One region of the Pseudonocardia spirodelae genome, then DNA from elsewhere that is predicted to be linked to it. Evidence: predicted binding sites of a transcription regulator. Region 1 holds the regulator's gene; each other region holds the start of a gene.
What was found. The regulator LexA, encoded in region 1, represses DNA repair genes until DNA is damaged. The targets are predictions, from matches to a motif close to CGAACACGTGTTCG.
Positions count from the first base shown of each region.

Region 2: the regulator LexA is predicted to act here: its motif matches at 2,044-2,057, upstream of ruvC (crossover junction endodeoxyribonuclease RuvC).
Region 3: the regulator LexA is predicted to act here: its motif matches at 3,985-3,998, upstream of WJX68_RS12820 (CoA transferase subunit A).
Region 4: the regulator LexA is predicted to act here: its motif matches at 3,987-4,000, upstream of recA (recombinase RecA).

Region 1 is NZ_JBBJUP010000015.1:96,045-103,084, forward strand. It holds gene nrdR (transcriptional regulator NrdR) at 1-452, opposite strand, end outside; gene WJX68_RS18440 (hypothetical protein) at 878-1,567, opposite strand; gene WJX68_RS18445 (hypothetical protein) at 1,720-1,956, opposite strand; gene lexA (transcriptional repressor LexA) at 2,176-2,934, shown strand; gene WJX68_RS18455 (hypothetical protein) at 2,965-4,002, opposite strand; gene hflX (GTPase HflX) at 4,041-5,507, opposite strand; gene dapF (diaminopimelate epimerase) at 5,563-6,435, opposite strand; gene miaA (tRNA (adenosine(37)-N6)-dimethylallyltransferase MiaA) at 6,445-7,040, opposite strand, start outside.
Region 2 is NZ_JBBJUP010000001.1:425,002-432,041, reverse strand. It holds gene ruvB (Holliday junction branch migration DNA helicase RuvB) at 1-564, opposite strand, end outside; gene ruvA (Holliday junction branch migration protein RuvA) at 561-1,169, opposite strand; gene ruvC (crossover junction endodeoxyribonuclease RuvC) at 1,332-2,006, opposite strand; gene WJX68_RS01940 (alpha/beta hydrolase) at 2,174-3,328, shown strand; gene WJX68_RS01935 (molybdenum cofactor biosysynthesis protein) at 3,332-3,889, shown strand; gene WJX68_RS01930 (hypothetical protein) at 4,027-4,587, shown strand; gene polA (DNA polymerase I) at 4,606-7,040, opposite strand, start outside.
Region 3 is NZ_JBBJUP010000009.1:70,690-77,729, reverse strand. It holds gene WJX68_RS12835 (NAD(P)/FAD-dependent oxidoreductase) at 166-1,296, shown strand; gene WJX68_RS12830 (cytochrome P450 family protein) at 1,331-2,554, shown strand; gene WJX68_RS12825 (3-oxoacid CoA-transferase subunit B) at 2,563-3,195, opposite strand; gene WJX68_RS12820 (CoA transferase subunit A) at 3,192-3,941, opposite strand; gene WJX68_RS12815 (MOSC domain-containing protein) at 4,079-4,993, opposite strand; gene WJX68_RS12810 (HAD hydrolase-like protein) at 5,138-5,794, opposite strand; gene WJX68_RS12805 (lyase family protein) at 5,836-6,987, shown strand; gene WJX68_RS12800 (IclR family transcriptional regulator domain-containing protein) at 6,984-7,040, shown strand, end outside.
Region 4 is NZ_JBBJUP010000006.1:72,903-79,942, forward strand. It holds gene WJX68_RS08985 (hypothetical protein) at 1-92, shown strand, start outside; gene WJX68_RS08990 (hypothetical protein) at 297-1,031, shown strand; gene WJX68_RS08995 (DUF6506 family protein) at 1,176-1,556, opposite strand; gene WJX68_RS09000 (regulatory protein RecX) at 1,618-2,769, opposite strand; gene recA (recombinase RecA) at 2,772-3,824, opposite strand; gene WJX68_RS09010 (DUF3046 domain-containing protein) at 4,083-4,277, opposite strand; gene WJX68_RS09015 (hypothetical protein) at 4,353-4,514, shown strand; gene WJX68_RS09020 (MFS transporter) at 4,530-5,777, opposite strand; gene WJX68_RS09025 (hypothetical protein) at 5,861-6,379, shown strand; gene WJX68_RS09030 (ATP-dependent helicase) at 6,427-7,040, shown strand, end outside.

The DNA of each region.
Region 1 (7,040 bases):
GCTTCCCCGGCAGCCGAACGCAGGTCGGCGATCTCCTTCTCGAAGTCCTCGATGGAGGAGAAGGATCGGTAGACGCTCGCGAACCTCAGGTACGCGACCTCGTCGAGCTCGCGCAGCGGCCCGAGGATCGCCAGCCCCACCTCGTGGCTGGGGATCTCCGCCGCCCCGCGGGCACGCACCGTCTCCTCGACCCGGTGGGCGAGCTGCTGCAGGTCGTCCTCGTCGACCGGCCGGCCCTGACACGCCCGCCGAACCCCGCCGACGACCTTCTGACGGCTGAAGGGTTCGGTCACCCCGCTGCGCTTGACGACGGCGAGCACGGCCTCCTCGACCGTGGTGAACCGTCGTCCGCACGAGGTGCAGGACCGGCGGCGGCGGGTGCACGTCCCGTCGTCGGCGGTCCGGGAGTCGATCACGCGGGAGTCCGGGTGTCGGCAGAACGGGCAGCGCACGAGGCCCACACCCCTCTTCCGTGACGTTCCGGAAACTCTCCGCAGCGATCCGTCCCCCCAACCAGTGGCGGAACGACATCAATGTAACCCCTACATCTAGGGGTGCGCCATCCCGGGGCGGGTACCGCCACGAGCTTCGCCCGATCGGGATCCGAGCCTGGCACACCACGCTGCGCGACCGGTCCGTCTCCGACGATCATGGGTCGCACCATCGGCCCAGGTGGCGCCCCGCGACGGCGCCGCGACCGCCGTCCGTCGCTCCGGACGGGCCGCGGCGGGCGGCCACCCGATGCGGGGACACGCCCGCTGGACGCGCCGGACGGCGTGCGCGCGTCGTGACGGTGACGACGGCACGGCGCACCGGTGGCCGCGCGGCGACACCGCGGGCCGCGGAGCCCGGCGGGCAGCCCTGGACGGAGTACCGGTCAGTGGCCGACGGTCACCGCGGGCGCACCCGCGGACGGGGCGTTCCACCCGGCGGCGGCGTCGCCCAGCAGACCCAGGCCGACGACGACGGTCGCGGTGCACAGCGCGACGGCGAGACCGGCGAGCAGGCGCTCGACCCGGCCGCGCACGCCCGCCCGGGCGCGGGCACGCCGCGGCCGGGGCGGGACGAGACAGCGCCGCTCCAGGGGCCGGACGGTCCGCGGCGGCGGGACGGCCACCGAGCGGGCCGGACGCACCGCACCGGGCGCCGACGCCGGAGCGCACGGCGCGGTCCACAGCGCCGCGGCGCGCGGGGCGCCCGAGGGGCCCTCGGTCCGCACGGGCCCTCCGGCCCCGGCGGCTCCGGCGCGGCGGGCCCGGGCCGCGGGGTGGCGGGCCACCGACGCGGCCAGCGCCCGCTCGCGCGCACCCTGCGGCGCCCACCGCCGCGCGGCCCGCTCGGCGGCCGGGACCCGCGCCGCGCGCGGCGGCGCGGGCGCACCGGACGGCGCCGCGGCCGGCGAGCCCGGCACCGGCTCCCCGAGCGGCACCGCGCGCGCGGCCGCTCCCCCGGCCACCCGCAGGCCACCGCCGCCCGTGCCGGTGCCCGTCGCCCCGGCCCCGGCCGTGACCCCGGCCAGGGCTCCGGCGCGGCCGTACCCGCGGACCCGCTCGTCGCGCTCTCGCATCGTTCCTCCTGCCGTCGGACCGCCCGTCCCCCGGGCGGCCTCCCCTCGCCCCGACCGGCCCTTCCCCGAGCCCGGTCGAACGGGCGTACGAGCGGTGTAGCAGCCGGCACCGACAAGAACCGCGTCGCCGCAGGTCGGAGCCGGTTCCACGGTCACCGCGCGCCGGCCACGGTCACCGGCGCCACGGGCGCCTGCGCGACCGCGGCGACGTCGGCGAGCACCCCGAGGGCGAGCACCGCGACCGCCGAGGCCGCCGCGACCCCGGCCGCCGCGACCGCGCGGCGCACCGGACCGGGCGCGGCACGACCGCGCAGCGGCCGCACGGGCCCCGCCGTCGCGACCGGACCCGCCACCGCCGTCGCCGCCGTCACCGCCACCGGGAGCACCACCGCGGACCGCCACCTCTCGCCTCGCCACCGCCGCACGGCCGGACGCCCCGCGGACCGCGCCCGATCGAACCCGTGTTCGATCGAACGCCCGTGCGATGTTGTACCACCGCGGGCCGACGGAATCCACGACACGCCCCGGCGAACTTCGAACGCATGTTTGGCGAACCGGCCGGGGGCGGCTAGGGTCGGCGCCGTAAGTACCCCGAGGAGGCGAATGCGATGGCAGCGGACGAGACCGGAGGCGGTGGACCCGGCGTGACCGGTACTGCCGCCGGCCGGGGATCCGCGAAGGTCCGGGAGTTCCCCGACCCCGCGGCCGACACCCGCGGCCTGACCCCGCGGCAGAAGAAGGTCCTGGCCGTGATCCGGGACTGGGTCGACCGCTACGGCTACCCGCCGAGCGTGCGCGAGATCGGGGACGCGGTGGGGCTGACCTCCACCTCCTCGGTGCACCACCAGCTGCGCACCCTGGAGCGCAAGGGCTTCCTGCGGCGCGACCCGAACCGCACCCGGGCGGTGGACGTCCGCAGCCCCGAGCAGATCGCCGGGACCGACGGCGCGGACACCGACGCCGACACCGCCGACCTGCGGTCCGAGCGCCCGGCGCCGGCCTTCGTCCCGCTGCTCGGCGACATCGCCGCGGGCGGGCCGATCCTGGCCGAGCAGGCCGTGCAGGACGTCTTCCCGCTGCCGCGCGAGATCGTCGGCGAGGGCACCCTGTTCCTGCTCAACGTCAAGGGCGACTCGATGGTCGACGCCGCGATCACCGACGGCGACTGGGTGGTCGTGCGCCAGCAGCCGGTGGCCGAGCAGGGCGAGGTCGTCGCCGCGATGATCGACGGCGAGGCCACGGTGAAGACCTTCCGCCGCAGGGACGGCCACATCTGGCTGATGCCGGCGAACGACGCCTACGACCCCATCCCGGGCGACGACGCGTCGATCCTCGGCCGGGTCGTCGCGGTCCTGCGCCGGCTCTGACCGGCGCCCCCGGCCGGGCCGGGGCGGGACTCACCGGCGGCGCCGCCGCCCGTGCAGGGCCATCGCCCCGACCCCGGCCAGCAGCACCGCGCCCAGCACGGCGGCGCCCGTGGCCGCGGGCAGCCACGGCGGGCCGGTGTCGACCGCCGGTGCCCGCCCGGGCTGGGCGACCACCGGCGCGCCGGGCCCGGTCGCGGCGGCCACCGCCCCCGGCGCCGCGACGACACCCGCCGCCGACAGGCCGCGGGCCTCGCTGCCCGAGTGCAGCGTGCCCCGCCCGTCGGGCGCGACCGCCTCGCCCTGGGCCTCCCCGGGCAGCGGCACCTGCAGGGGCGCCCCGCGCAGCGCCGTGACGACCGCGCCGGCGTCGGCCGGCCCGTCGGCGGGCAGCGGGAACACCCAGGCGTCGGTGTAGGTCCGCAGCACGACCGCGCGCCCGCCCGTCGCCCCCGGCGGGGACACGCCCCCGCCGGTGACGGTCCGCGAGCCGGCCGCCCCGAGCGGGCCGCCGCCCGTCCCGGACCAGGGCAGGACGACCTGCCCGGCCCGCACCCAGTCTCCGTCCGGTCCCGGACCGGCGGCGCGGTACACCCCGGCCGCACCGGTGGTCTTGTCGACGACCAGCGGCACGCCGTCGTCGCCGACGAGGACGGCCTCGGCGTCGCGCGGGCCGTCGGGATAGCGCAGGTCGTGCACCCGGACCGGACCGGCGGGAGGGAGCACCACGAGCCGCACCGAGGGGCGCCGCGCGCCGTTGTCGCCGATGTCGGCGACCCACAGCGACCCGTCGGCACCCAGCCCGAGGTCCTCGACGTCGGTGACGGCGACCCCGGTGTCCCGGACGGCGCTCACGGCACAGGTCGCCGGGTCGAGCGTGTACACCCGGGCGGTGCCGCCGCCGTCGGTGATCGCCTCGTAGCGCGCCGCCCCCGCCCCGGGCTGCCCCGGCGCGACCAGCCCGGACAGCTCCGACAGCCGCGGGTCGTCGACCGTGCAGACCGGCTCCGGGGCCGGTACCGGCGACGACGCGACACCCGCACCGGGCAGGCACAGCAGCGCCGCGAGCACCGCGCCGCCACGGCGGGAGCGCCGCAGGCGCGTCCGTGTCAGTGCCCGGCCGCCGTCGCCGGCAGCCCGCTCCCGTCCGTGTCGGGAACCGCGGAGCCGGCGACCGCGAACGGCAGGACCGCGGTGCCCAGCTCCGGCCCGACGCGGGCGCGGATCCTGGTGCCCTCGCCGGTGTGGGACTCGCTGAGGATCTCGCCCTCCTCGTGCAGCCGTGCCACCAGCCCACCCTCGGTGTAGGGCAGCAGCAGGTCGACCTCGAACTCCGGGCGCGGCAGCCGCTCGGCGATCCGCTCGCGCAGCTGCGCGATCCCGGCGCCGCTGTGCGCGGAGACGAACACCGCGTCGGGCTGGGCGTGCCGCAGCCGGGCCAGCGCGAGGTCCCCGGCGGTGTCGGTCTTGTTGATGACGAGGAGCTCGGGCGGCATCGTGTCGCCGGACTCCTCGCCGATCTCGACGAGTACCTGGCGGACCGCGGCGATCTGGTCGTCGGGCAGCGGGTCCGAGCCGTCGACGACGTGCACGAGCAGGTCGGCGCGGGCCGCCTCCTCCAGCGTGGAGCGGAACGCCTCCACCAGCTGGTGGGGCAGGTGGCGGACGAACCCGACGGTGTCGGTGAGGGTGTAGGCGTGCCCGTCGGGCGTCTCGGCCTTGCGGGTGGTCGGGTCCAGGGTCGCGAACAGCGCGTCCTGCACCAGCACGCCGGCGTCGGTGAGCTGGTTGAGCAGGCTGGACTTGCCCGCGTTGGTGTAGCCGACGATCGCGACCGACGGGACCTCGTTGCGGCGGCGGTTGCCACGCTGGGTCTCGCGGACCTGGCGCATCGCGCCGATCTCGCGGCGCAGCTTGGACATGCGGGCGCGGATCCGGCGGCGGTCGAGCTCGATCTTCGTCTCACCCGGGCCGCGGCCGCCGATGCCGACGCCGCCCGCGGCGCGGCCACCGACCTGCCGGGACAGCGCCTCGCCCCAGCCGCGCAGGCGCGGCAGCAGGTAGGACAGCTGGGCCAGCTCGACCTGGGCCTTGCCGTCCCGGGAGCGGGCGTGCTGGGCGAAGATGTCGAGGATCAGCGCGGTCCGGTCGATGACCTTGACCTTGAGCCGCTCCTCGAGCTGGCGGAGCTGGCCGGGCGAGAGCTCGCCGTCGCAGATCACGGTGTCGGCGCCGGTGGCGCGCACGGTGCCGAGCAGCTCCTCGACCTTGCCGGAGCCGATGAAGGTGGCCGGGTCGGGGGTGGAGCGGCGCTGCACGAGCCCGTCCATCACCTCGGACCCGGCGGTCTCGGCGAGGCGGGCGAGCTCGGTCAGGGAGTTCTCGGCCTGCTCGGCCGTCCCCTCGGTCCAGACGCCGACGAGGACGACGCGCTCGAGCTGGAGCTTCCGGTACTCGACCTCGGTGATGTCGGTGAGCTCGGTGGACAGCCCGTGGATGCGGCGCAGCGACGAGCGCTCCTCGAGGTCGAGCTCGCCGCCGGTCGGGACGTCGGAAGGGGTGTGGGCATCAGTCATCTTGCCGCCCAGTGTCCCACGTCGTGTCGCGCGTGTCCGCCCGGATTCGGCCCGGTCAGGCGGGCGCGTCCCACCAGCCGCGGTCGAGCTCGCCGGTGGCGAGCAGCACCGCCGGGCCGTGCAGCACCGCGGGACCGGTCCGGGCAGGCGAGCCGGCCGCGACGGTCACCCGCAGCCGCCCGCCGGGGGTCGTGACGTGCACGTCGCCGGCGTCGTGCCCGGCGTGCCGCAGCGCCGCGACGACGGCGGCCACGGTCCCGGTGCCGCAGGCGCGGGTCTCGCCCACGCCGCGCTCGTGCACCCGCATCCGGATGCTGCCGCCGTCGGCCGGCCCGGACAGCGGGGTCAGGAACTCCACGTTGACGCCGTGCGGGAACACCACCGGGTCGTACGCGGGCGCCCCGGTGAGGTCCAGTGCGTCCGGGTCCGACCCGATCACGCAGGCCAGGTGCGGGTTGCCGACGTCGAGGGCGAGGCCGTCGAACCGGGCCCCGCCGGTCGTCGCCACCGACGCGGGGCCGATCCCCACCGTCCCGAGGTCCACCGACACGGTGTCCTGCCCGACGGTCGTGTCCAGCACCCCGTTGCGGGTGCCGACCGGCCCGCCGCCGGGCGCCCAGCCGCGCTCGTGCAGGTAGCGGGCGAACACCCGCAGCCCGTTGCCGCACATCTCGGCGACCGAGCCGTCGCCGTTGCGGTAGTCCATGAACCACTCGACGCCCTCGACCGGCTCCCCCACCCCGGGCTCACCGGCCAGCTTCGCCCAGCGCACCACCCGCAGCACGCCGTCGGCGCCGAGGCCGCGGCGGCGGTCGCACAGGGCGGCGACCCGGGCCGGGGTCAGGTCGAGCGCGGCGTCCGGGTCGGGCAGCACGACGAAGTCGTTCTGCGTGCCGTGCCCCTTGCTGAACGCGATGCCGCCGGTCATGGCTCCACCCTACGAGCGGGCCCCGGCGGTCAGCACCGACAGGGCCGTCGCGGCGAGGCCCGGGTCGGCGCCGTCGAGCCAGTGGATGCGCCGGTCGCGGCGGAACCAGGACCGCTGCCGGCGCACGAACCGGCGGGTCGCGCGCACCGTCTCCGCGCGGACGGCGGCCAGGTCGGGGTGGTCGGGGTCGCGGTCGAGCGCGTCGAGGACCTGCCGGTAGCCCAGCGCCCGCGACGCGGTCCGCCCCTCGGCCAGCCCGTGGGGCAGCAGCGCGCGGGTCTCGGGCACGAGCCCGTCGGCCAGCATCCGGTCGACCCGCAGCGCGACGCGGTCGTCGAGCTCGGCGACGTCGCGGTCCACCCCGAGCAGCACCGCGTCGTAGCGGGGGGCACCGGCGGTGGGCAGGCTCGCGCGGAAGGGGCGCCCGGTCAGCGCGACCACCTCCAGCGCCCGCACGATCCGCCGCCCGTTGGAGGGCAGCACCTGCTCCGCGGCGGCCGGGTCGACGGCGGCGAGCCGGGCGTGCAGTGCGGCCGCGCCGTCGCGTTCCAGCTCCGCGGTCAGCTCCGCCCGCAGCGCGGGATCGGTGCCGGGGAACTCCAGCT
Region 2 (7,040 bases), on a different contig from region 1:
GCGCAGCGGCCCGGTCAGCGACCCGGCCCGGGTGGTCGCCCCGACCAGGGTGAACGGCGCGACGTCGAGCGGGATGGAGGTCGCGCCCGGGCCCTTGCCGACCACCACGTCGACCCGGAAGTCCTCCATCGCCAGGTAGAGCATCTCCTCCGCGGGGCGGGCGGTGCGGTGGATCTCGTCGATGAACAGCACGTCGCCGGGCACCAGGTTCGACAGCATCGCCGCGAGGTCCCCGGCGCGTTCCAGCGCGGGCCCGGAGGTGAGCCGGATCGCGGCGCCCATCTCCTGGGCGATGATCATCGCGAGGCTGGTCTTGCCGAGCCCGGGCGGGCCGGCGAGCAGGATGTGGTCGGGCGGGTCACCGCGGCGGCGCGCCCCCTCCAGCACCAGCTGCAGCTGTTCGCGCACCCGGGGCTGGCCGACGAACTCGTCGAGCGAGCGGGGCCGCAGCGACGCCTCGACGTCGGTGTCGCCGTCCTGGACGGCCCCGTCGACGGCGCGCGCCTCGACGCCGAGGATCTCCTCGGTCGCCGCGTCGTACGGGTCGCCCGGCCCGGCGGTCATCGCGCGCGGCCCAGGCTCGACAGCGCGGTGCGCAGCAGCGCACGGGCGTCGGTGCCGGGAGCCTGGGCCAGCACCGCGTCGACCGCCTGCTCGGCGGGGCGCTGGGTGAACCCGAGCCCGAGCAGCGCCTCGACGACCTGCTCGCGCACCCCGAGGACGGGGGCCGGCGCCGCCGGGGTGACGGCGCCGGCGGGCACCGCGGCTGGCACGGTCACCTTGTCGCGCAGCTCGACCACCAGGCGTTCGGCGCTCTTGCGCCCCACGCCGGGGATGCGGGTCAGCACGGCGAGGTCGCCGTCGGCCAGCGCCCGGCGCAGGGTGTCGGGCTCGAGCACCGCGATCGTGGCCAGCGCGAGCCGCGGCCCGATCCCGGACACCGTCTGCAGCAGCAGGAACAGCTCGCGCTCCTCGGCGTCGGCGAACCCGAACAGGGTCAGCGACTCCTCGCGCACGACCAGCGTCGTGGCGAGCCGGGTCTCCTCGCCGCGGCGCAGGCCGCCGAGCGTCACCGGCGTCGCGTACACCGCGAGCCCCACCCCGCCGACCTCGACGACGGCGTGGTCCAGCCCGATCTCCAGCACCGGCCCGCGCACCGAGTGGATCACCGGCGTGCCCCCTTCCACGAACGACCGTTCGAGACGCTACCGGGCGGGACCGGTGCCGCCGCACCCGACACACGCGTCGGGCCCGGGCGGTCCGCCGGGGGCCGCACCATGCCGGCGGACGGTGCGGCGACGGACCGGCGGGGACGGACCGGCGGGGACGGATCAGCGGAAGCGGGGCCGGGCGCCGCCGACCGCTCCCCAGCCGCCCGCGGAGCGCGCCTGCGCGCCGGCACGGGCCGCGGCCCACTGCTCGGCCGCGCTCGGGCGGTCCCCGCCGGCGTCGCGGCGGGCCTGCTCCAGCCGGGCGCGGTGGGTCGCGGCGAGCTCCTCGGCGCGGGCCTGCGCGGCGGCCATCCGGTCGATCATCGGCGAGCGCCAGCAGTGGCAGATGGCCAGCGCCAGCGCGTCGGCCGCGTCGGCGGGCCGCGGGGGCGCGTCGAGCCCGAGGACCTTGGTCACCATCGCGGTGACCTGCGCCTTCCCCGCGCGCCCCTCGCCGGTGACGGCGGCCTTGACCTCGCTGGGGGTGTGGAAGGCGACGGGCAGCCCCGCCCGCGCGGCGACCAGCGCGACGACCCCGCTGGCCTGCGCGGTGCCCATCACGGTGCGCACGTTGTGCTGGCTGAACACCCGCTCGACGGCGACGACGTCGGGCCGGTGCCGCTCCACCCAGCGCTCGACCTCGTCGGCGACGGCGAGCAGCCGCCGTTCCAGGGGCTCGTCGGGGCCGCTGCGGGCCACGCCGACGGCGACGAACCCGACCGACCGGCCCCCGCCCGCCTCGACGACGCCGATGCCGCACCGCGTCAGTCCGGGGTCGACCCCGAGCACCCGCACCGCGCCCCCCGCTCCGCCGCCGCTCCGCCGCGCGTGCCGCACAGCTGTTCGAGCACCGTACCGGCGGGCGCGCCGGCGACCGCGCGGGCACGCCGCGACGGGTGATCCTCCGCCGGCGCGCGGCGGGCCCCGCCGGGCGCCGGCGCGCGGGATGACAGGGTGCGCGGGTGACGTCGTTCCTCCGGGTCCTCGCGTGGGTGTGGGCCGCGCTGCTGCTGGTCGTGCTGGTCGGCACGTTCCGCCCGCAGACCCCGGTGCTCGGGTTCGCGGGCTCGTTCGTCAGCGGGCAGTACCCGCTGCACGTCGCGCTGGCCGGGGTGCTGGGGATCGCGTTCGGGCTGGCCGCGCGGGCCGCCGGCGCCCGCTGGAGCGGCTGGGCGACGGCGGTGCTGGCGCTGACCGCCGTGGTCGGCTCGGTGACCGTGCTCGCCGCGCAGGGCCGCGCCGCGTCCGACGAGGGCGTCCGGCTGGACTGGACGGCGGCGCTGACCGAGCTGGGGCAGCCCTCGGGCGCACCGGACCGCTCGGTCGAGTTCGCCCCCGGCCGCACCCTGGACCTCTACCTGCCCGGCGGCGCCGGCCCGCACCCGACGATGGTCTGGGTGCACGGCGGCTCGTGGACCGGGGGCGACCGCACGGACCGCACCGCGCTCGCCCGGTGGCTCGCCGAGCGCGGGTGGGCCGTCGCGGCGATCGACTACCGGCTGCCCCCGCCCGAGCCGGTCGGCCGCGACCAGCAGCGCGACGTCGCCTGCGCGGTGGAGTGGGTGCGCGCGCACGGCGGCGCCGCGTCCCTCGACCCGGCCCGGCTCGTGCTGGCCGGGCAGTCCGCGGGCGCGACGCTCGCGCTCAGCACCGCCTCGGGGCTGCTCGACGGCACGCTGGCCTGCTCCGGGGCGCCCGCCGCGTACGGGGGCACCGGCCCCGCCGGAGCGCCGCCGCCCACCCCCGGGCCGCCGCCGGTCGGGGTCGTCGCCTTCTACCCGCCGGTGGACCTCACCCTGGTCGACCCCGACCTGCAGCGCACCCTGTTCGGCGGCACCGCGGACAGCGCGCCGGGCCTGCTGCGGCTGCTCTCCCCCGCCGAGCAGGTCCGCCCCGGCCTGCCGCCGACACTGCTGCTGCTCGGCTCCGCCGACCACTACGTGGTCCCCGACCGCGTCACCGCCTACGACCGGTCGCTGCGCGCCGCCGGAGTCGACGGCCGCCTGCTGACCGTCCCCTACGCCGACCACGTCTTCGACCGGCCCTTCGGCAGCCCGGGCGCCCAGCTGACCCGCGAGGCCGTCATCCGGTTCCTGACCGGCCTGAACCCGGGCTGAGCGGTGCGCGTCACGGTCACCGCGCTGGTGGTCTCCCCGCAGCACGCCTACGAGGGGCGGCCCGCCGACGGTCCCCGGCCCGACCCGGTGGCGCCGCTGCGCACCGAGATCGAGATCCGCGCCGGGTACGGCGTCGTCGGCGACCGGTACGCCGGCCGGGCCGCGCACGCCCGCGCCGCCGTCACCGTCCTCGCCGCCGAGTCGCTGGACCACGTCGAGCGGGTCCTCGGCCGCCCCGCGACCGCGGAGGCGGCCCGGCGCACCATCGTGCTGCGCGGCGCCGACGTCGACGCCCTGGCCGCGCCCGGGCGCGGCGGCACCGGCGCGCTGTTCAGCCTCGACGGCGGCGCGGGCCCGGTCCGGTTCCGCGCCCACCGGGCGGCCGCGCCCTGCCGGTGGATGGACGCCGTGATCGGCGACGGCGCGTGGGCGGCGCTGCGCGGACGCGGCGGCATCCGCTGCGCCCCGCTCGACGACGGCGTGCTCCGCCTCGGCCCGGCCGAGCTCACCGTGCTGGAGCCGGCCGCGCCCGCGCCGCCGCGGGCCCGGCCCCGCCCCTGACGCCCGGCTCTCCTGGTACCGCCGACCGCCCGCCCGCGACCGCCCACCGGGGCGGTCGCACCGTCCGTCGTCACGACGTAACAGCAGGTCGGAGCCCTGCGACCTCCCGGGCATCGGCCGCACGGGAGGTGACGCCGATGTCCTACGTGCCCCATCCCCGCGAGCCCCTGGACCACCGGCCCGCCGACGCGGTCCCCACCGGCGCGGCCGGCGCTGTCGTCGTGCACCGCGGGCTGCCCGGTGACCGGGCGACCTGGGCGCGCCGCGCCGCGGTCGTCGCCGGGCTCCTGGTCGCGCTCGCCGACGCCGAGGGCGGCGGGCTCGTGCTGCCCGCCCCGCTGGCCGGGCGCCGGACGCTGCGGGCCTGGTCGCGGGCCGCGGAGCGGGCGGTCGCCGCGGCCGGGGACGCCGACGCCGTGGTCGTCGTGCACCTCGCCGACGCCGACGTCCTCGCCGCGGCCGGCGGGGAGCTGGCCGCGGTGCTGCGCCGCGAACGCGAGGCCCGCCGCGGCGGGACACCCGCCGGGCCCCCGGTGACGGAGCTGGCCGCCGTCCTGCACGGCCAGGCCCGCCGCCAGGACCTCCCGGTCGAGCAGCTCGTCGCCGAGCTCGGCCGGGCCGCCCGCGTGCTGGCGCCGGCCCACCTGCGCCACGGCGTGCCCGCGACGGCGCCCGCGACCCGGGCCGCCGCGGGCTGACCCGCGACGGCGCCGGGCTCAGTGCGCGGCGGCGTCCCAGCTGCGCCCGGACCCGACGGAGACCTCCAGCGGCACCGACAGGTCCGCGGCGGCGGCCATCTCCCGGCGCACCAGCGCCTCCAGTGCCTCGCGCTCGCCGTCGGCGACCTCGAGGACGAGCTCGTCGTGGACCTGCAGCAGCATCCGGCTCGCCAGTCCCTCGGCCCGCAGCGCCCGGTGCACCCCGAGCATCGCGACCTTGATGATGTCCGCGGCGCTGCCCTGGATGGGGGCGTTGAGCGCCATGCGCTCGGCCATCTCGCGGCGCTGCCGGTTGTCGCTGGTCAGGTCGGGCAGGTAACGCCGCCGGCCCAGGATGGTGGCGGTGTAGCCGTCCTTGCGGGCCTGGTCGACGACACCGGCGAGGTAGTCGCGGACCCCGCCGAAGCCGGCGAAGTAGTCGTCCATGAGGCCCTTGGCCTCGTCGGTGGAGATCCGCAGCTGCCCGGACAGCCCGTAGGCCGACAGGCCGTACGCCAGGCCGTAGTTCATCGCCTTGATCTTGGCGCGCTGCTCGACCGACACGTCGGACGCCTCGACCCCGAACACCCGGGCGGCAGTCTCGGCGTGGAAGTCGTGGCGGGAGCGGAACGCCTCGATCAGCGCCGCGTCCTCGGACAGGTGCGCCATGATCCGCATCTCGATCTGGCTGTAGTCAGCGGTGAGCAGCTCCGTCCAGCCGTCGCCGACGACGAAGGCGTCGCGGATCCGGCGCCCGGCCGCGGTGCGGATCGGCACGTTCTGCAGGTTCGGGTCGGTCGAGGACAGCCGGCCGGTCGCGGCGATCGTCTGCGAGTAGGTGGTGTGGATCCGGCCGTCCTCGGCGACGGACTTCATCAGCCCGTCGACGGTGACCTTGAGCCGGGTCGCGTCGCGGTGCTGCAGCAGGAACTGCAGGAAGGGGTGCCCGGTCTGCTCGTAGAGGCTCGCCAGCGCGTCGGCGTCGGTGGTCCAGCCGGTCTTGGTGCGCTTGGTCTTCGGCATCTCCAGCTCGTCGAAGAGCACGACCTGCAGCTGCTTGGGCGAGCCGAGGTTGATCTCCTTGCCGATCACCTCGTAGGCCTGCCGGGCGGCCTCGCGGACCTGCCCGCCGAAGTCGGACTCCAGGTCCGACAGCGTCTCGCCGTCGACGGCGATGCCCGCGGCCTCGCAGTCGGCCAGCACGAACGCCAGCGGCAGCTCCAGGTCGGCCAGCAGCTCGCTGCCGCCGCGCTCGGCCAGGTCGGCGTCGAGGGCGTCGGCCAGCTCGGCGATCGCGGAGGCGGCGAGCATCTCCTGGGCCGCGGCCTGCGCGTCGGCCTCCTCCTCGCCGCCCAGCAGCGAGAGCTGGCCGTCGGCGGGCTCCTCGGTGCGCAGCTCGCGGCGCAGGTAGCGCAGCGCGAGGTCGGCCAGGTCGAAGGTGCGCTGCCCGGGCCGGGCCAGGTACGCCGCGAGCGCGGTGTCGCTGCTCAGCCCGGCCAGGCTCCACCCGCGCGCACGCAGGGCGTGCAGCACCGGCTTGACGTCGTGCGCGGCCTTCGGCACGTCCGGGTCGGCCAGCCACTCGCCGAGGGCGGCCTCGTCGTCGGGGGTGAGCCCGGTCAGCGTCAGGTAGCCGGCGGCCGGGACGCCCGCCGCGGCGCCCGCGGCGCGCTGCTCGACGGTCGGCTCGCCGGTGGCCAGCGCGATGCCCGTCAGGTCGCGCCCGGCGACGGGGCCGCTCACCCCGGCGAAGGCGAGCGCGACGCGACGGCCGTCGCGGGCGTGGGTGTCGAGCCAGGAGCGCACCGCGCCCGGCGCGACGACCTCGCCGGAGACCTCGAACCCGGACTCGGCCTCCGGCTCGGCGGAGGACAGGGTCGAGAACAGGCGCTCACGCAGCACCCGGAACTCCAGCTCGTCGAACAGCCGGTGCACGGCGTCGCGGTCCCAGGGGCGGACCTCGAGCTGCTCGGGGCCCGCGCCGAGGTCGACGTCGCGCACCAGCTCGGTGAGCTGGCGGTTGAGCAGCACGTTCGCCAGGTTCGCGCGCAGGTTGTCCCCGGCCTTGCCCTTGACCTCGTCGACCCGGTCGGTCAGCTCCGACAGCGACCCGAACTCCCGCACCCACTTGGCCGCGGTCTTCTCCCCCACCCCGGGGATGGAGGGCAGGTTGTCCGAGGGGTCCCCGCGCAGGGCGGCGAAGTCCGGGTACTGGGTCGGGGTCAGGCCGTAGCGCCGGTCGACCTCGGCCGGGTCGATGCGGCCCAGGTCGGACACGCCGCGCTTGGGGTAGAGGACGGTGACGTCGTCGGTGACGAGCTGGAAGGCGTCCCGGTCGCCGGTGGTGATGAGCACCTGGAAGTTCTGCGCCTCGGCCTGCGTGGCGAGGGTGGCGATGAGGTCGTCGGCCTCGTAGCCCTCGACGGCGAACACCGGGATGTTGAGCGCGGCCA
Region 3 (7,040 bases), on a different contig from region 1:
GCCGGGCACGGTTCCACGGCCGGTGACGACGTCACGGGCCGGGCGGGCGGCGGGGCGGTGGCAGACCGTGGCCCCGCGGGCCGCTCAGAGGAACCGGATCAGCATGGCGGCGACGCTACGGCGCCCGCGCGGTTCGCGGCCACCGGTTTTTCCTAGGGTCGGGGCATGGAGACGGCGGACGTGCTGGTGGTCGGTGGCGGCATCGCGGGGGTGTCGGTGGCCCGGGAGCTGGCCGCGCACGCCCGCGTCGTGCTCGTCGAGGCCGAGCAGGACCTGCCGGTGCACGCGACCGCGCGCTCGGCCGCCACCTACATCCCGGGTCACGGCTCGGGGCCGTTCCGCGCGCTGATCGACGCCTCCGGCCCGCGCTTCGCCGCCCTGCCCGACGAGCTCGGCACCCCGCCGCTGCTCTCCCCGCGCCCGGTGCTGCACGTCGCGCAGGACGAGCTCGCCGCCGGGCGGCTCGCCGCGACCCTGCGCGCGCAGCACGGCGAGCCCGGCGCCCCGGTCGCGCTCGACCCGGACGAGGCGTGGCGGCGGGCCCCGGTGCTGCGCGGCGCCCCGCTCGCGGCGGCGTGGACCGCCGGTGCCTGCGACGTCGACACCGCCGCCCTGCACGACGGCTACCGGCGCGGCCTGCGCGCCCGCGGCGGCACCCTGCTGCGCGGCGCCCGGGTGGCCGCGCTCGCCCGCGACGGCGCCGGCTGGGCGGCGACGACGACCGCCGGGCACCGGGTGCTCGCCGGGGTCGTCGTCGACGCGGCCGGGGCCTGGGCCGACGCGGTGGCCGCGCTCGCCGGCGTCCCCGGGGCGGGGCTCACCGCCTACCGGCGCACGATCGCGGCCTGCGCGGCGCCCGACCCGGCGGCGCTGCGGGTCGACGGCGCCGCGCTGCCGATGCTCGCCGACGCCGCCGAGCGCTGGTACCTCAAGGCCGAGGCCGACACCGTGCTCGTCTCGCCGGCCGACGAGACCCCGGCCGCGCCCGGCGACGCCCGGCCCGACGAGCTCGACGTCGCACTCGCCGTGGACCGGGTCGCCGCGGCGACCACGCTGGGACTGCGGTCGGTGCGCACCGCGTGGGCCGGGCTGCGCACCTTCGCCCCGGACCGGGCCCCGGTGCTGGGACAGCGGCCCGGGCACCCCGGCTTCTACTTCGTCGCCGGTCAGGGCGGCTCGGGCATCGAGTCCTCCCCGGCGCTGGCGGCGCTGGCCGCGGCCGTGGTGCTGGGACACGCGGTCCCGCCGGACATCGCCCTCGACCCGGCGGTGGTCTCGGTCACCCGTCTGATGTAAGCACGCGCTTACACGGTCCTGGCACCATGGGGCCATGGCTCCGACGACTGGCCTCACCACCACCGGCACCGAGCGGCACGACCTGTTCTCGGGCGCGTTCTGGACCGACCCGCACCCCGCGTACACCGCGCTGCGGGAGGAGGAGCCGGTGCGCCGTCTCGCGCTGCCGGACGGCACGGCGTGGCTGATCAGCCGCTACGCCGACGTCCGCGAGGCGTTCGTCGACCCGCGGCTGAGCAAGGACTGGCGGTACACCCTGCCCGCCGACCAGCGCGACGCCCACCCGGCCGCCCCGACGCCGATGATGATCCTGATGGACCCGCCGGACCACACCCGGCTGCGCAAGCTGGTGAGCCGCTCGTTCACGGTGCGCCGGATGGCCGAGCTGCAGCCGCGGGTCGAGGAGATCACCCAGGAGCTGCTCGACGCGCTGCCCGCCGAGGGCCCGGTCGACCTCATGCGCTCCTACGCGTTCATGGTCCCGGTGCTGGTGATCTGCGAGCTGCTCGGCGTCCCGGCGCAGGACCGCGACCAGTTCTCGGCGTGGTCGTCGGTGATGGTCGACGACTCCCCGGCGGAGGAGAAGTTCGCCGCGATGGGCAGCCTGTCCGGCTACCTCGCCGAGCTGATCGACCGCAAGCGCACCGAGCCCGACGACGCGCTGCTGAGCTCGCTGCTGGCCGTCAGCGAGGCCGACGGCGACCGGCTCTCGCCCGAGGAGCTCGTCGCGATGGCGACGCTGCTGCTCATCGCGGGCCACGAGACCACCGTCAACCTCATCGGCAACGGCGTGCTGGCACTGCTGACCCACCCCGAGCAGCGCGCCCGTCTGGAGCAGGACCCGACGCTGATCACCTCGGCGGTCGAGGAGTTCCTGCGCTTCGAGTCCCCGGTGTCCAACGCGCCGATGCGGTTCGCCGCCGAGGACGTCACCTACTCCGGGGTGACGATCCCGGCCGGCGCCACGGTCATGCTCGGGCTCGCCGCCGCCAACCGCGACCCGGCCTGGGTGGCGGACCCGGAGCGGCTCGACATCACCCGCGACGCGTCGTCGGGGGTGTTCTTCGGGCACGGCATCCACTTCTGCCTGGGCGCCCAGCTCGCCCGCACCGAGGGCCGCGTCGCGATCGGCAGGCTCGTCGCGCAGCGCCCGGACCTGCGGCTCGCCGTCGACCCGTCCGAGCTGACCTACCGCGAGTCCACCCTGGTCCGCGGGCTCACCCGGATGCCGGTCGTCCCGGGCGCCCCGCGGGCCTGAGCGCGGGATCAGGCGCCGCGCAGCGGCGCCCCGGTCCTCTCCCGCACCTCGTCGGCGCTGACGCCGGGCGCGGTCTCGACCAGCTCGAGCCCGTCCGGCGTCACGTCGATGACGGCGAGGTCGGTGACGATCCTGGTGACGCAGCCCAGGCCGGTGATCGGCAGCGAGCAGCGCTCGACGATCTTCGGCGACCCGTCCTTGGAGACGTGGTCCATCATCACGACGACCTTCTTCGCGCCGTGGACGAGGTCCATCGCGCCACCCATGCCCTTGATCATCTTGCCGGGCACGGCCCAGTTGGCGAGGTCGCCGTTGGCGGCGACCTCCATGCCGCCGAGGACGGCGACGTCGAGCTTGCCCGCCCGGATCTGGGCGAAGGAGTCCGCGGAGCCGAAGAACGCGGCGCCGTCGGCGACGGTGACGGTCTCCTTGCCGGCGTTGATGAGGTCGGCATCGACCTCGTCGTCGGTGGGGTAGGGGCCGACGCCCAGGATGCCGTTCTCCGAGTGCAGGACGACCGTGCGGCCGGCCGGGATGTGGCCGGGGACCAGGGTCGGCATGCCGATGCCGAGGTTGACGTAGCTGCCGTCGGGCAGCTCACGGGCGACCCGGGCGGCCATCTCGTCGCGGGTGAGGCTCACTTCTCACGCACCGTCCTGAACTCGACCGGCTTCTCGACGCCGGGCACGTGCAGCACGCGCGCCACGTGGATGCCGGGGGTGTGGATCTCGTCGGGGTCCAGCTCACCGGGCTCGACGAGGTGCTCGACCTGCGCGATCGTGACCCGGCCCGCGGCGGCGCAGTCGGGGTTGAAGTTGCGGGCCGCGCGTCGGTAGACGAGGTTGCCGTGCCGGTCGCCCTTCCAGGCGTGGACCAGCCCGAAGTCCGGGGTCAGCGCACGTTCGAGGACGTAGGCGACACCGTCGAACTCGCGGGTCTCCTTGGCCGGGGACTCGACGGCGACCGAGCCGTCGGCGGCGTAGCGCCACGGCAGGCCGCCCTCGGCGACCAGGGTCCCGACGCCGGCGGGGGTGTAGAACGCCGGGATGCCCGCACCGCCGGCGCGCAGCCGCTCGGCCAGCGTGCCCTGCGGGGTCAGCTCCAGCTCCAGCTCACCGGCGAGGTACTGGCGGGCGAACTCCTTGTTGTTGCCGACGTAGGAGCCGATCGTGCGCCGGATGCGTCCGGCGGCGAGCAGGGTGCCGAGGCCGAAGCCGTCGACGCCGAGGTTGTTCGAGATCGTCTCCAGCTCGGTCGCGCCCTGCTCGAGCAGGGCGGCGATCAGCACCGTCGGGACCCCCGACATGCCGAAACCGCCGACCGCGAGCGACGCGCCGTCGCCGATGTCGGCGACCGCCTCCGCGGCGGATGCCACCACCTTGTCCATCACGCACCTCCGTCGTCCGGCACTGTACGCAGCGTTCGCTCGACGCACAAGCGTTCGCTCTGCGAACACCTCGGTCCGCGGACCTCCGTGACGGTGCCGGTGACGGACGCATCCGACCGGGGATGCGGGTGGGTGGTTCAGGCGGGTGCCGGGGCCGGCTCGGGGGTGGTGTGGGCGTCCCCGACGGCGATCTCGCCGCCCGCGGCGACCTCGGCGTAGACGCCCGCGCAGGCCCACACGCCGCCGACCTGCGGGATCTCGATGCGGTTGTGCCGGGCGATCGCGCGCAGGGTGTCCGGGTCGTCGGGCAGGTCGCCCTGCGCCAGCGTCGTCATCACGCAGCGCATGGTGGCGAAGGAGAAGGTGATCCGGGCCGCGTCGCCCAGCGTGCTCGTCGCGCCGGGCCAGTCGTTCTCGACGAAGCCGGCGTCGTCGCCGCGCAGGACGATGTTGGGCCGGTACCGCAGCGGGTCGAACGTCGCGTCCGGGGCCAGCTCGCGCAGCCGGTCCAGGGTGGACTCGGTCATGACGTGCAGCGAGGACAGGTCGAAGAAGGTGCCGGGGGCGCCGAACGCGGAGACGTCGAACCGGCTGATCGTCTCGCCGGTGTCCTCGTGCCGCGTCGTGGTGGCGTCGATGAGCGTGCGGGGCGCGAGCTGCTGCGGGGTGAGGCCCTCGATGTCGGGCCACAGCTCCTCGAAGTACGCGCCCTCCGGCGGCACCGAGATCAGCGACACCTCCCGTCCCAGCGCGGCCGACAGCGCGATGTCGAGGCCCTCGTCGTCGCTGCGCAGCACGGACCCGTCGGGGAAGGTGATCTCGACCGGGGGAGCGTGCTCGCCGGCGACCGGCTCGGCGACGAACCGGGCCGAGAAGCTCAGCAGGCCGAGCCACCTCTTCGGGACCTTGGCGCTGGCGATGATGCCCGTCGCGACGTCGAGCACCGCGTACGCGCGGTCGCCCAGGACCCCGCGGTCGGTGAGGGTGGCCCGGGTCAGGGACTCCCCGAGCATCGACTTGACCGGGTAGCGGTACAGCGCGGCGACCGTCATGTCCGGTGTATATCCGCCCGTCCGGAGCAGGCGCACGGTCCGATCGGAGGGGGCCGCGCAGCCGGTCCTCAGCTGAGGAGCCGGTCCGCGCGACCGCCCCGCGGATGCGTGCGCCCGTGCCCCGGTTTCACCCGGATGCGACGCTCAGGAGCCGAGCAGCGCGCGGCGCAGCGCCGTCGCCGAGTCGTGCACCACGGTGGCGCCGGCGGCCTGCAGCTCGCCCGGCTCGGCGTAGCCCCAGCCCGCGCCCTCGCAGCGCAGCCCGTGCTCGGCGGCGCCCTCGACGTCGTGCAGGCGGTCGCCGACCATCAGCGGCGGGGTGTCGTAGGGGTGGCCGTGGTCGGACAGCCGGCGCAGCGCCTCGGCGACGACGGCGCCCTTGGTCGGGCGGTCCGCGGCGCGGGTGTCGCCGACGATCTCGGTGAACAGGTCGGTCCAGCCGTGGTGGGCGAGGATCTTGCGCGCCGACGGCTCGGCCTTGCTGGTCGCGAGCGCCATCGTGACGCCGGCGTCGGACAGCGCGCGCAGCAGCTCCTCCACGCCCGGGTACGGGGTGCAGTCCAGGCAGCCGTCCTCGTCGCCGTAGAGCCGGCGGTAGACCGGCAGCACGGCGGCGGTCCCGTCGTCACCGAGGATCGGGGGCAGGCTGCGGTAGAGCGGGGGGCCGAGCAGGTGGGTGCCCAGCGCCGGGCCGGGCACGTCGAGACCGACCTCGTCGATCGCGCGGCGCAGCGAGCCGAGGATGCCGGGGGCGGAGTCGACGAGGGTGCCGTCGAGGTCGAGCAGGATGTGGGTCAGCACGGGGACGATTCTGCCTGTGCGGAAGCCGTACACTCGTACGCATGGCGAACACGTTGTTCGGGCCGCTGTCCGGTACCGACCGGGTCGACGCACTCCTCGACGACGGCGCCTGGATCGCCGCGCTGCTGGAGGTCGAGCTGGCGCTCTCCGCCGTCGCCGCCGAGCAGGGCGCGGTCGACGGGACCGACGCCGACGGCGTGGAGCGCGCCGTCGCGGCCGTCGCCGGGGTCGACCCGCACCTGCTGGCCGCCGAGGCCCGCGAGGGCGGCAACCCGGTGATCCCGCTGGTCAAGCGGCTCAAGGCGGCCGCGGCCCGGATCCAGCCGGGGGCCGAGCGGGCGGTGCACCCGGGCGCGACCAGCCAGGACGTCATGGACACCGCGCTGGTGCTGCTGGCCCGCCGTGCCGGGCACCGCATCGGCACCGACCTCGCCGCCTGCGCCGACGCCGCCGCCGCGCTCGCCGCCGGTCACCGCGACACGCCTTGCGCGGCCCGCACCCTGGGGCAGCAGGCGCTGCCCACCACGTTCGGCCTCGTCGCGGCCGGCTGGTGCAGCGGGCTCGACCGGGCCCGCACCGGGCTGACCCGCGCCCTCGACGCGCTGCCCGTCTCCTACGGCGGCGCCGCCGGGACGCTCGCGGCCACCCACCCGCACGGCCCCGCCGTCGCCGACGCGCTGGCCGCCCGGCTCGGCCTCGCACCCCAGGGCGTCCCGTGGCACACCGAACGGACCCGGATCGGCGAGCTCGCCGGGGCGCTCGGCGTCGCGGCCGGGGCGTGCGCGAAGCCCGCGGGCGACGTCGTGCTGCTCTCGGCCACCGAGCTCGGCGAGGTCTCCGAGGGCGCGCCCGGTGACTCCTCCTCGATGCCGCACAAGCGCAACCCGGCCGCCGCCGTCACCGCGCGCGGCGCCGCCAAGCGGGCCCCCGCGCTGGTCGCGACCCTGCTGGCCGGGGCCGAGCAGGAGTTCCAGCGCGCCGCCGGGGCCTGGCACGCGGAGTGGGAGACGCTGGTGGACCTGCTGCGCGTCACCGCGGGCGCCGCCGCCCGGCTGCGGGACTGCCTGGAGGGTCTGCAGGTGCACCCGGACGCCATGGCGCGCAACCTCGCCCTCGCCGCGGGCGCCCAGGGCCACGGCACCGGGCACGCCGCCGAGCTCGTCGACACCGTGCTCGCCGGGCGGCCCCGGTGAGCGCCCCCGCGCCGCGCACCGAGCAGGTCCGCTCGCTCTCGCGCGGGCTCGCC
Region 4 (7,040 bases), on a different contig from region 1:
CCCACGACGTGCGTGCGCGCCGGGACGCCCGGGCGCGTCCCGCCGGACCCGGCCGGCACGGGGACACCCGTCCGCTCGCCACGCACCGGTGAGCGCGCTGCGCTCCCCCGAGCGGCCCGCCGGTGGCGGCCGTCCCGCCCGGCTGCGGACCCGCCGGCGGCGGGCCGGGGCCGCGCTCGGCGTGCTCGCCCTGCTCCTCGGCGGGGCCGGAGCCGGGGTCGGCGTGCTGACGGCGGGCGCCCCCGCCCGGCGAGGGGGTGTGGCAGACCGTCGTCACCGACCACGGACGGCCCGCGGTGCAGGTGACGACACTGCGGGTCGACGACACCCCTACCTCCTACGTCGCCGGGGTGCTGCGGATGGACCCGGCGCTGGTGCGGGGCACGCTGCACCCGGGCGTCGGCGAGCCGGCGGGTCGCTGGCGCGCGTCGACGTCGCCGGCCGGAGCGGCCGGCGACGGCGTGGCGGTCGCGTTCAACGGGGGCTTCACGCTGTCGGACCCGAGCCACAACGGCTACCTCGCCGAGGGGCGCACGGTCGCCCCGCTGGTGCCGGGCCGGGCCGGCCTCGTGCTGCGCACCGACGGGACGGCCGACGTCGGCGCCTGGGGCAGCGAGGTCACGGCGGGCCCGGACGTGGCGAGCGTGCGGCAGAACCTGCTCCCGCTCGTCGACGGCGGCGCGGTCACCCCGACCTGCGCGACCGGCGGCACCGCGGAGTGGGGCAGCACCGTCGGGCAGGACGCGTTCGTGCACCGCTCGGGGTTCGGGGTGACGGCCGACGGCGCGGAGGTCTACGTCGCCGGGCCCGCCCTGTCGGTGTGCACGCTGGGCCGGCTACTCGCCGACGCCGGTGTGGTCCGCGGGATGGAGCTCGACATCAACCCGGCCTGGGTGAGCGGGGCGTACTTCCACGACCGCCCGGGGCGCGCACCGCAGGGGTTCGCGCTGTTCCCCGCGGAGCAGGTCCCGCCGACGCACTACCTGACACCGACGACACGCGACTGGTTCGCCTGGTACCTCCGCCCGTGACCGGCACCGGGCCGCACCGGGGCCCGTCCGGCGACGGTCCCGGGTCACCCGGTGGCGGGCCCGGCGGGCCGGGCAGGGGGCTCCGCTCCGCGACGGCCCCGGGTCAGCGCGCGACGGCCCCGGGTAAGCCCGCGGCGGGCCCGGTCAGCCCGCGGCGGGCCCGGCGGGTCCGCGGACGGGGGTCCGCTCCGCGACGGCCGCGGCCGCCCGGGTGGCGACGGCCGAGTACGCGGTCGCGGCGGCCACCTGGTCCGGCCCGAACGTCACCGCACCCACGGCGATCCCGGGCCCCACGGCCGCGGCGACCTCGGCGACGGCCGCGGCGCCGAACCCGCCGCAGAGCTCGACGAGGGTGATCCCCTCCTCGCGCACCAGCGTGGCCGCGACGGCCGGTGCCGACGCGGTGTCGGGCACGCCCACGATCACCGACCGCTGGGCGGGTGAGTCGAGGACGAGGACGTCCCGGGCCGGATCGGCGCCGGGGTGCTCGAACAGGTAGGCCCACCGGGCCGGATCGATGGTCATGCCGCGATCATCGGAGCTGAACCCCACTCGAGGTCAAGCTCCGCCCGGCACGTCACCCGGCTCAGTCGTCGGGCGGAGCCTCGCCCAGCTCGTCGGCGTCCGCGCCGGCGGCGGCGATCTCCTCCTTGACCACGCCGTAGGCGACGCCCGGCCCGTACCCCTTGCGGGCGAGCATCCCGACCAGTTTGCGGGCGGTGGACTGGCGTTCCTCGCGGCTGCCGACGGGCAGGCTGCGCAGCCGCCGGACGACGAGCTCCCGGGCGCGGTCGCGCTCGGAGTCGTCGTCGATGTCGCTCAGCGCCTCGTCGGCGATCTCCCGGTCGACGCCCTTGCGGTGCAGCTCCAGCGCGATGGCCCGCCTGCCCAGGCCGCGGTGCCGGTGCCGGGACCGCACCCACTGCTCGGCGAAGGCCTGGTCGTCGACCAGGCCGACCTCGTCGAACCGGTCGAGGACGCGGTGGGCGATCTCGTCGGGGATCTCCTTGCGGCGCAGCGCGTCGCCGAGCTCCTTGACGGTGCGGGCGCGGTCGGTGAGCAGGCGAAGGCAGATGTCGCGGGCGCGGGTCTCCTGCTCCTGCGGCGTCTCCGTGCGGGGTTCGGCCGCCGCCTCGCCCCGGGGCCCACCCCGCCGGCGACCGCGCCGCCGGTCCTGCCCCGGGTCCGGCAGTCCCTGCGCCCCGGGGTACGGACCCGGCCGCGCGGACGGCGCCCGGTCCGGGGCCGTCACCGGCGTCCGCCCACCGGTGCCGCGACGGCCGCCGTCCCGGGAGCCGCGTGCTCCGCCACGGCGCGTGCCCCGGCCGGACAGCTCCTCGAAGGAGACGACCCTCGGGGCGCCGCTCCGCCCGTGCCCGCCGTCCGGGTCGGGCACGGCGCCGTCGCCGTCCCCGTCGGCGACGAGCGTGAGGCGGCGGGGCGCGGTGTCGGACGGACCGGAGGCACCGGTGTCACCGCTGAGGGCGGCGAAGGAGACCTGCGTGGGTGCGGGGGGCTCGGGGTCGTCCGGGGCGTCGTCGGCGGGGCCGTCACCGGTGCTCGCCGGCGCCGGATCCCCGAGTGCCGGGTCCAGGGTCGGGATCGCGGGGAGGCCCTCGCCGTCGGGCCCCGCGGCCGCGACGCCGAACAGGTCGTCGAGCGGGACGGTGCGGGGCCCTGCCGGCTCCGCACCGTCCCGGCCGGACGTGCCTCCGGCCCCGTCGTGCTCGCGGGTCACGCTCAGAAGTCGACCGGCGCCGGGAGGGGCTCGACCGGGCTGGTGTCCTCGGCGTCGACGACCGCGCCGATGCCGAGCTTCTCCTTGATGCGCTTCTCGACCTCGGCCGCGACGTCCGGGTTCTCCTTCAGGAACTTGCGGGCGTTCTCCTTGCCCTGCCCCATCTGGTCGCCCTCGTAGGTGTACCAGGCACCGGACTTGCGGATGATCCCCTGCTCGACGCCCACGTCGATCAGCGAACCCTCCTTGGAGATGCCGACGCCGTAGAGCACGTCGAACTCGGCCTGCTTGAACGGCGGCGCGACCTTGTTCTTGACGACCTTGACCCGGGTCCGGCTGCCGACCATGTCGGTGCCGTCCTTCAGGGTCTCGATGCGGCGGATGTCCATGCGGACCGAGGCGTAGAACTTGAGCGCCTTGCCACCGGTCGTGGTCTCCGGGGACCCGAACATCACGCCGATCTTCTCGCGCAGCTGGTTGATGAAGATCGCGGTGGTGCCGGAGTTGCTGAGCGCACCGGTGATCTTCCGCAGCGCCTGGCTCATGAGGCGGGCCTGCAGACCGACGTGGCTGTCGCCCATCTCGCCCTCGATCTCGGCGCGGGGCACGAGCGCCGCGACCGAGTCGATGACGATGATGTCGAGCGCGCCGGAGCGGATCAGCATGTCCGCGATCTCCAGCGCCTGCTCACCGGTGTCCGGCTGGGAGACCAGCAGCTCGTCGGTGTCGACGCCGAGGGCCTTCGCGTACTCGGGGTCGAGCGCGTGCTCGGCGTCGACGAACGCGGCGACGCCGCCGGAGGCCTGCGCGCTGGCGACGGCGTGCAGCGCCACCGTCGTCTTACCGCTGGACTCCGGGCCGTAGATCTCGACGACCCGGCCACGCGGGATGCCGCCGACGCCGAGCGCCACGTCGAGCGCGATGGAGCCGGTGGAGATGGCACTGATCGGGACGCGGGCCTGGTCGCCCAGGCGCATCACCGATCCCTTGCCGTGGTTCTTCTCGATCTGGGCGAGGGCGAGTTCGAGCGCCTTCTCGCGGTCCGGAGCGGCCATCTCTTGACTCCTCGCTGGTGGTCGACGATCGGGGCCTGCTGGTGTCTTTCGGGGAGGCACACCACAACGGTATGGGGTACCCCCGACAGTTCCGGGGCCGGATCCGCGCCTGTGGACAACTCGTCCCGCCGCGGGGCACCGCGCCCCGTCCCGGACGGTAGCCGAACACCCGTTCGACCCGACACCGCGACACGCCGACCGGACGCCCGCGGGAGCCGAGCGGTCACCCGCCGTGGCGCCGACCGCGGTCCGGGCGGCTCAGCGCCGCGCGGGCGGCACGTCGTAGGCGGCGCAGACCGCGCGCCAGATCCGGCGCAGGTCGACCCCGGACTCGACGGCCTGCTCGACCGTCCGCCCGTCCAGCTCGGCGAAGACGTGGTCGCGCGACAGCGACGCCGCCCGCACGGGCCCGAACTCGCCCTCCATCAGCTCCCGGAAGTGGCTCAGTCGCACGGGCCGAGGGTAGCGCCGTCACCCGGACGCGCACGATCATGCCCGTATCCGCCGTCGACCGGTAGCATGGGTGATATGTCCGAACTGCTCGCGACGGTCCCCGTCGACGTCGCCGACGAGGTCCTCGCGACGACCGGCATCGGCTCGCCGCTGGCCTGGCAGGTCGTGTCGCTGGTCGCGCTGGTGTCGGCCCTGGTCGTGCTCGTCCGCTGGTGGATCCACCAGCGGCGGCGCTGAGGGCGCCGAGGGGGATCAGGCCGCCACGCCGCGCCCGGCCCGCGCCGCGCGCAGCGCCACCAGCAGGAACGGCGCGGTCAGCAGCACCGCGAGCCCGCCGAGCACCGCGTAGGACGCCACCGTCACCAGCACCCCCGCGACGACCCCGGCCGCGGCACCGGCCAGGTTCATCGCGACGTCCACCGAGCCCTGCACGCGCGGGCGGTCGGCCACCGGGACCGAAGCCGTCAGCAGCGCCGAGCCGCCCACGACGGCCGCCGACCAGCCCAGGCCCAGCAGCACCAGGCCCACCGTGAGCAGCGCCGTCGCGGTCGGGGCGGCCAGCGCGCAGCACACCCCCGCCGTCAGCAGGAGCACCGCGGCACCGGCCAGCACCCGCCCGGGGCCGGCGCGGTCGGCGAGCCACCCGAACAGCGGGCTCAGGGCGTACATCCCCGCGATGTGCAGGCTGATGACCAGACCGACCACCGAGAGCGTCGCGCCGCCGTGGTCCATGTGCACCGGCGTCATCGACATCAGCCCGACCATCACCGCGTGCCCCAGCACGACGCCCGCCGCACCGAGCAGGGCGGGCGGGGACGACCGCAGCACCGCCCACGGCCGCACGGCCGGGGCGTCCGCGGCGGCGGGCGGTGCCCCGGCGCGCTCGCGGGCGCGCAGCAGCGGGTCCGGCCGCAGCCCCGCGCCGCTGACCAGCGCGGCGAGGGCGAACGCGGCCGCGCAGAGCAGGTACGGGCCCGCGACCGCGGGCAGCCCGGCCGCGCCCGCGACCGCCTCCAGCGGGGCGAGCAGGTTCGGCCCCGCGACGGCGCCGACCGTCGTCGCCCACACCACCAGGGCCAGCGCGCGACCGGCGCGGGCGGGGGCCGCGAGGTCGGTGGCGGCGTAGCGCGCGGCCAGGCCCACCGCCGTCCCCGAGCCCACGAACAGCAGCGACACCAGCAGCAGCACCACGCTGCCCGTCGCGGCACCGGCGACCGCACCCAGCGCACCGGCCAGGCCCACCAGGTAGCCGCCCGCGAGGGCGGGTCGGCGGCCGCGGGCCTGTGCGACCCGGGCGACGACCGCGGCCGCACCCGCCGCCCCCAGCACGCCCGCGGTGGAGGCGGCGCCCCCGACCGCGGGCGAGCCGGACAGCCGCGCCGCGACCAGCGAGCTCGCGGCCACCGAGGTCGCCACGGCCGTCCCGCCGAGCACCTGGCCCGCGGCGAGCACCGCGAGCAGTCGGGGCTGGGCGGGATCCTGCTCCGGGGCGTGGGTCACGACCGGATGCTGCCGTGCGCCCGCCGGGTCGCGCCAGGGCGTTAGGCTCGGCGCCGCCGATCACGACCGGGAGGACGGTGACCATGGCCGCACGGGCCGGGAACGCGGGCGGGCCGACGGGTGCCGACGCCGAGCTGGCGGACGCCTACCGCCTGGTCTCCGACGTCCTCGCGGGCGCGGTGCGCGAGACCCTGGCCGCGCCGGGACCGGACCCGGCCCGCTTCGCCGTACGGCGGCTGACCGCGGTCGACCGGGAGCTCCCGCCGGACGCCACGCCGCCGGGATGGTCGCTGGCCTTCCTCGTGCTCGCCGACTGGTACGACGCCGCCCGCACCGCGCTCGCCGGCACCGACGACCGCGCCGACCGGGCGCTGGGCTGGGTCGAGCAGCACCTCGGGAAGCGCTACGCGGCCCGCGCCCGCTACACCGTCGCGCCGCTGGTCGACCCGGCGGACGCGCGCGAGACCTCGCACTACGTCGACGCGCTCGGCCAGGACTTCCTGGCGACGATGGTGTGGACGGTGGCCGGGCTCGTCGCGGAGTTCCCGGCCGAGGACCCCGACGAGATCTGGCCGCGCACCCGCGCCGACGCCGCCCGCTGACCACCCGCCGGGCGCGGTCCGACGGGTGACTGTCGGACCCCCCGGTCATGATGGGCGGCGTGAGCGCACTCGAGGGCTTCTCCCCCGCCACCCGGCAGTGGTTCGAGGGTGCCTTCGCCGCGCCCACCGCCGCCCAGCAGGGGGCCTGGTCCGCGGCCCAGGCCGGCCGCAACGCGCTCGTCGTCGCCCCCACCGGGTCGGGCAAGACCCTGGCGGCGTTCCTCTGGGCGCTCGACCGGCTCGCCGCCGAGCCGCCGCCCGCCGAGCCGAAGCACCGCTGCCGGGTGCTCTACGTGTCCCCGCTCAAGGCACTCGCCGTCGACGTGCAGCGCAACCTGCGTTCCCCGCTGACCGGGATCCGGCAGGCCGCGCAGCGCCTCGGTGAGCCGGTCCCCGACATCACCGTCGGCATGCGCACCGGCGACACACCGGCCGACGAGCGGCGCCAGTTCGCGCGCACGCCGCCCGACGTGCTCGTCACCACCCCCGAGTCGCTGTTCCTGCTGCTCACCTCGGCCGCGCGGGAGTCGCTGCGCGGGGTGTCGACGATCATCCTCGACGAGGTCCACGCCGTCGCGGGCACCAAGCGCGGCGCGCACCTGGCGGTGTCGCTGGAGCGGCTCGAGGAGATCACCGAGACCGCACCGCAGCGGATCGGGCT